DNA from 3 places in the Idiomarina sp. OXR-189 genome. Region 2 is predicted to be linked to each of the others. Evidence: predicted binding sites of a transcription regulator. Region 2 holds the regulator's gene; each other region holds the start of a gene.

The links. Region 2 encodes sigma-54, which starts transcription at its own class of promoters, with help from an activator protein. Its sites were predicted from a motif close to GTTGGCACGNNNNTNGNNT; they were not measured.
Region 1: a site for sigma-54 is predicted at 1,376-1,394, ahead of UM402_RS10550 (P-II family nitrogen regulator). Genes of this name have one in related genera too.
Region 3: a site for sigma-54 is predicted at 971-989, ahead of UM402_RS03870 (flagellar assembly protein FlgT). Genes of this name have one in related genera too.

Annotation. Positions count from the first base shown of each region.
Region 1 is NZ_CP139706.1:2,135,606-2,137,877, reverse strand. Features, by position in the region: gene UM402_RS10555 (ammonium transporter) at 1-989, opposite strand, end outside; gene UM402_RS10550 (P-II family nitrogen regulator) at 1,001-1,339, opposite strand; gene UM402_RS10545 (cysteine synthase A) at 1,556-2,272, shown strand, end outside.
Region 2 is NZ_CP139706.1:432,310-434,581, forward strand. Features, by position in the region: gene ptsN (PTS IIA-like nitrogen regulatory protein PtsN) at 1-296, opposite strand, end outside; gene hpf (ribosome hibernation promoting factor) at 300-587, opposite strand; gene UM402_RS02085 (RNA polymerase factor sigma-54) at 614-2,074, opposite strand; gene lptB (LPS export ABC transporter ATP-binding protein) at 2,096-2,272, opposite strand, start outside.
Region 3 is NZ_CP139706.1:797,218-799,489, reverse strand. Features, by position in the region: gene flgM (flagellar biosynthesis anti-sigma factor FlgM) at 1-11, shown strand, start outside; gene UM402_RS03880 (flagellar protein FlgN) at 11-412, shown strand; gene UM402_RS03875 (LPP20 family lipoprotein) at 471-950, shown strand; gene UM402_RS03870 (flagellar assembly protein FlgT) at 1,058-2,221, shown strand; tRNA gene UM402_RS03865 (tRNA-Arg) at 2,263-2,272, shown strand, end outside.

The sequences.
Region 1 (2,272 bases), 900 kb from region 2:
CCCGAGTCACTGATTGGAACGACCAGGGTACCGAATATTCCCACCACCCCGTGAACTGAAATAGCCCCAACAGGGTCATCGATATGCAGTTTGTCCAGAAAAATAATGGATAGCACAACCAGTATTCCTGCCGTAAAGCCAACAATGGCCGCCAGCCAACTTGGTGGAGTAACGGGTTGTGCTGTTATAGCAACTAAGCCTGCGAGGGCGCCATTTAGAATCATCGTGAGGTCAGCCTTTTTAAAAAAGACTTTGGTAAACAAATAGGCCGCGACCGTTCCTCCCGCTGCTGATATGTTGGTATTCACAAAGGCGGAAGCAATAGCATTGGCATCTGCGGTAGAGCTTAATGCAAGCTGAGAGCCGCCATTAAAGCCGAACCATCCGAACCATAAAACCAGAGTTCCCAAAGTGGCCAGTGGCATATTAGCGCCTGGAATGGCCATTACGGCATCTGATTTAGAATATTTGCCCAAGCGTGGACCTAGTAATAGAACAGCGGCAAAAGCGGCGGATGCTCCGGTTAGGTGAACAATACTTGAACCGGCAAAATCAACGAAGCCAAGTTCTGACAGGAAACCGCCACCCCAGCTCCATGCGCCCTGGATTGGGTAAATAAAGGCGCTTAATGCAACACAAAAAAGTAAAAAGCTATTGAGTTTCATGCGCTCTGCAACAACGCCCGAAACAATAGACATTGCGGTGGCGACAAACACCATTTGGAAAAAGAAGCCGGCGTCAGCTGCGTGGGCTGTTGGCGCCGCATTTGGGTACATGATGGCATAACCAATAAACAAATAGCTGAGGCAGGCTAACGCATATAGGGTGATATTCTTAGTCAGTATCTCTGTCGTGTTTTTAGCTCTGACCAAACCGGCTTCAAGCATAGAGAAACCCGCGGCCATCCACATAACAAAGGCGCCGGAGATTAATAAAAAGAAAGTGTCTAAAACATAAGGCAGTTGCGCTAAGTGCTGTTGAGATTCCATGAGTGCTTCCTCTATAAAGCTTGTTCGTTCGTTTCTCCAGTGCGAATGCGTATGCAATGCTCTAAAGGGGTGACAAAAATTTTCCCATCGCCAATGCCGCCGGTCTGCGCCGCTGACTGAATGACTTCTAACGCTCGCTCTAGCTGCGCGTCACTAACCGCAATTTCGATACGAATTTTAGGGAGAAAATCAACGGTGTATTCGGCGCCTCGGTAAAGTTCGGTGTGTCCTTTTTGACGACCAACACCTCTGACTTCCGATACGGTTAGTCCTTGGCAGCCTATCTCGAATAAAGACTCTTTCACGTCGTCCAATTTAAACGGCTTAATTAATGCGATAATCATTTTCATGGGCTTTACCTTGTTAATGCAGTGTTAACCTTTGCCTTTCACGAACCATGCCAAAAAACAAAGTGTTGATTTTTAAGGTTAAATTTATTTTTAAGAGCTTATTAAAGCGGAAACTTGCACTAAGCGGGTGCATTGCACCAAAAAGACCTATTGAACCAAATTGGCTTGCGGGAGATACTATTTACCAACACTATTGAATGATTAAAGGGTTTAGCCATGCTGGTAGGTGAACGTCAGAGTGACTTAATTGGGCAGACCGATCTCTTACGTATTCCGTCATTATCGGATTTGACGGGGTGCGACATATTCCTGAAATGTGAGTTTCAAAACCCGGGCGGCTCGATTAAAGATCGTGCCGCTAAGCAACTTATTGAAGATGCCATGGAACGTGGCGAACTGAAGCCGGGCATGACCGTCGTTGAAGGCACTGCGGGGAATACCGGCATTGGCTTGGCTGTGGTTGCTAAGGCTTACGGGCTAAATATGCTGGCGGTGATGCCTAATGACCAAACACCGGAAAAAGAACGAATGATACGCTTGCACGGCGGTGAGCTGATGGCGGTGGATCCGGTACCTTTTAAAAATGAAAACCACTTTTACCATACGGCACGTCGTTTAGCCGAAGAGCGCGATGACTGCTGGTGGGCGAATCAGTTTGAAAATACCAGTAACGCACGGGCGCATTACCTGCACACTGCGCCCGAAATTTGGGAACAAATGAACGGCAATATCGACGTTTTTGTGTCGGTGGCAGGCACAGGCGGTACTATTGGCGGTAATTCTAAGTTTTTCAAAGAGCAGGACTCGACCATTGATGTGTGGCTGGCAGACCCTGACGGCTCTGGCATTTATGAGTTTCTGAAAACCGGAGAATATGTGTCACACGGCGGTTCGATGACTGAGGGCATCGGTATTATGCGCTTAGTGGAAAAC
Region 2 (2,272 bases):
ATATCAACCGGCTGGTTATCAATAGCGTCAAATTCAATCGGCTCATCCAACGTCAATAATACGGCAACCGGATGGCTGGCTTTAGCGAGTCGTCCATGGGGTATCGCAATACCTAAACCAATGCCGGTACTTCCCAAGCGCTCGCGATTTATAAGGCTTTCAAAAATGTCATGACGGGTAATGCCTGACAGTTTCGGCGCGACAATTTGGCTAATGGTTTCTAATACCCGCTTTTTACTTGCACCCTCGACTGCACACTTGGTGCAGTCGGGGCTTAACAACTCACTTATTTGCATGGACTAATGCTTTTTCATTTTTTCTTTGTGTTTAATAACCTGACGGTCAAGCTTATCGATTAAACCATCAATGGCTGCGTACATATCATCGTGAACAGAGTCAGCAAAAATTTCACCGCCGTTCAAATGCACGGTAGCTTCTGCTTTTTGATTCGTTTTTTCAACATTAAGGATGACGTGAACGTTGGTTATATGGTCAAAATGGCGCTCTAACTTAGCAAATTTTGTATCCACATACTCACGCAGAGACTCAGTGATATCGATATGATGACCAGTAAGATTAATTTGCATAACGTCTTCCTTCTGCAGTTTACAAGTTATAAAAGACTCTTGCGTTGACTCGATGAGGGAATATTCAATGATTCCCGGTACTTCGCAATTGTCCTCCTCGCTACTTTGATGCCTTGCTCGGCTATCAGTTCAGCGATTTTGCTGTCGCTTAATGGTTTGCTACGATTTTCTGCAGCGACTAACTTCTTAATTAAAGCACGTATTGCGGTACTTGAACACTCACCTCCACCTTCTGTACTGACATGGCTTGAGAAAAAGTATTTCAGCTCAAATATACCTCTTGGGCAGTGCAGAAACTTCTGCGTCGTTACCCGTGAAATAGTACTTTCATGCATTTCTACCGCTTCGGCGACATCGTTGAGTACCATAGGCTTCATTGCCTCTTCGCCGTACTCAAAAAAGCCTTGCTGGCGCTGGACAATGCAGTTGGCAACTTTCAGCAGTGTTTCATTACGGCTTTCGAGGCTTTTAATAAACCAACGAGCTTCTTGCGTATGGTTTTTAATATACTGACTGTCTGCCGAGGACTTCGCCGCTTTACTCAGTGCCGCGTATTCTTCATTGACCTTTAATTTAGGTACGCTATCGGGGTTTAATTCGACCACCCAGCGGCCATTCTTTTTCATGACTGCAACGTCAGGAATAACGTACTCGACTTCTTGCTGAGCAATTTGCTCGCCCGGATGCGGGTGCATTTGCTGAATCAGGCGCATCACTTCCCGCAAGTCGCCTTCTGTTAGCTTTAGTTTGCGCTGAATATTGCGAAAGTCGCGGTTGCCTAACAAGTCCATATGATCGCAAACAAGGGTTAGGGCGTCATATTTGAAGGGCGTGCGGTCATCCAGTTGTCTTAACTGAATGGCGAGACACTCACTGACTGTGCGCGCACCAACTCCGACAGGGTCGAAATGTTGAATGCGCTTGAGTACCATGCAAACTTCTTCCTCGCCAACCTCGGGTAGGCGCACAGACTCTATAATGTCGTCGATATCTGCGGTTAAATAACCGTTGTCGTCAATAGCCTCAATAATGGCTTCGCCAATGGCGGTGTCTTCCTCAGAAAAGTGTGAGAGCTGCATTTGCCAAATGAGATGATCCTGCAGAGATTCGCTGGTTGAGCCTTGGTAAACCTCGTAGTCGCCGTCGTACGACTTACTGCTCGATGCTGCGCCATTGACTGGCGTAGATGACGAATAAGTATCGTCCCAGGTACTGTCGACAGGCAGATCTTCCGGCATTTCCTGAGTTTTAATAACGTCGGATGTTTCTCGTTGGCTGTCGTCTTTATGTAAGGAGTTTACATGATCCGCGCTGTCGCTGTCCTGGGACTGCTCACTCTCGACTTCTAACAATGGGTTATTGTCCAGAGCGTCTTGAATCTCTGCCTGTAAGTCGAGCGAAGAGAGCTGCAGCAAGCGTATAGCTTGTTGTAACTGAGGCGTCATGGTCAGTTGCTGACCAATTTTTAGCTGCAGACTTTGTCTCATGGTTATCGTCCCGGTATCACATTAAAGGGTGAACTGCTCACCGAGGTAAACGTCTTTAACCTGTTGATTCGATAATATACTTTCTGCATCTCCGCTGGCAATAAGTTCTCCGTGGCTAACAATATACGCGTGTTCACAAACGGACAGCGTTTCTCTGACATTATGATCGGTAATAAGTACACCAATACCACGCTGCTT
Region 3 (2,272 bases), 360 kb from region 2:
ACGACGAGTAATGACGGAAGTAGCGTCGGTAAACCAATTGCTTGATGACATGGCGGAGTCGCTAGATAGGCTGGCTTTGCTGCAACAGCGCGAGCTAAATGCCATTGTCGAACGCGAGCATGCCGACGTTCCTGCTATTACTTCAGAAAAAGAAAAAGCTCTGGCCGAAGTGACACGCCTCGACACTTTGTTGTCAGAGCACCCCGACAAAGACACTTTGAAAGAAGACGCGCAGTTAGCCGCTGCGGTTGAGTCCATTAAGCAAACCCTCGCCAATGTTCAACACCAAAACCAAGTCAATGAACGCGTAGTTCAGTCGACGCTGAACAGCATTGACCAACTCAAGCAAAGTATTTTACAGTCAGCCCGCAAAGACTCTCTTACCTACAACAGTAAAGGCAAAATTCGTTAAAGAATTCTGCGTTTCAGCCGTTATAACGATTAGTACGTTTTAGTCCGTAGGGGTCGTTATGACAAAGCAAATTTTGACACTGGGTATTGTCCTTTCATCAATGGTTTTAAGTGGCTGTGCGGCTTATAACAACTTGGTGTACGATCAAAAGCACGTCGAATGGGAAACTCAAACGCCTGACACCTTTCCGGTATTAAACGCGGTTGGCTATGCGCCTATTGAAAAGCAATCAGGTGATTCGGCTCAAGTGAAAGACCTAAACGCGATGCGCGCCTCTAAGCTGGCTGCGTATCGCGAACTTGCGGAACAAGTGTATGGGCAACGAATTGCCGGCAGCAGCTCGGTGGAAGACTGGGCGTTGAATAACGATAGCTTTCAGGCATCGGTTGACGGTGTTATTCGCGGGGCCGAAGTCGTGAAAACCTACACCGTTGGCGAGTATTACGCGACGGAATTGCGTTTAGACTTTGAGAAAGTACACCGCTTGTATCAAAGCACCAACCGCCAGCAAAAAGTAAAACGTGTTGTTTATTATTAAGCAAAGCTTTTAAGTTAAAATTTGGCAGGGTTCTTGCATTTTATTTCAGAGAAAGCCTCAAAGACCGACAATAAATCGACACTTTGGATAAGACTGGGATACAACACATGAACTGGAAGACCTTGCTTTTACTCGCGTCACTTATTTTTCTTGCGTTTCCAAGCGACGCTCGCTGGATTGAAGCTCAAGGTACGGCGCGTATTGTGAATGGTGATGTCGAAAAGGCGCGCCAGCAAGCCATTGAAAACGCCCTTCAACAAGCTCTCCTCTCTTCTGGTGGCAGTATCAGCAGCATTCAGCAGGTGGTTGATGGCGTCCTGAGTAACACAGAAACCCAGTGGACCAGTCGTGGCGATGTCGATCAAGTTTCTATCGTGCGAGAGGAAGTTCGGGACGATCGTGTCGTGGTTTTACTACGCGCAGACATTTGGAACCGCGAGGGCGAATGCGCCCGCAGTAGCTATAAAAACTCCGTCACTATTGTGCCGTTTGAGCTGCGCGACCGCGCCCATGGTACCTGGGGCCAAATTTGGGATATCGGCGAAGTGTCTGCTGAGCGCTTTTCGCGCACACTAGGTGGCGTCGGCAGTCAAATTCATATTGCCCACACCTTACAACGTCACGCGGGCCTAAACGACGCATTAAGTGGCCTGAATCTGGAAGAACTGGGGCGTATGGCACGTAGTTTAGGACTGGCTAACGACAGTCAGTTCGTCGTGTTTGGCTTGTTTGACGACTTAGCTATGATGAATACCGACTCCGGCTGGCTATGGTCTTCAACGCCCGATCGCCACTATGCATTGACCCTATATTTAATGGATGCCAGCACAGGGCAACTTGTAACTCGCGCTCGAGTCGAAGACACTCAGCCCTGGACATTTGATCGCTCCGCCACCGTCGACGTGGCAACCGCAAACTTCTGGGACGAACCTTTTGGCGCCGCTCTCGACAGTGGCTTAGAAGACCTGGCCGGTGGCGTGAAAGAAAAACTGGTTTGTAAGCCAGTGCGCGGCCGCGTTATTGCCGTTGATGAGAAGACCGTACAGTTTAATTTAGGTCAGCAACATGGCGTTAAAGTAGGCGACAAATTAAAGGTCCTGCACCCAAGCCACTTTACCGATGACCAAGGTCGTTTTCGCCAAAAATGGGAAGTCAGCCAGTTTGAAGTGGAAGTGCAACAAGTTCAGCAAAGCACAGCAGTGGCTCAGTTAACCGGCAGCAATATGTTGCATAATGTACAAGTCAGAGACTGGGTTGTTCCCATTGACTAGGGGATGAAACCGCTCGCCGGTTCTGGCATAATTCGCGGCACGTCCCCGTAG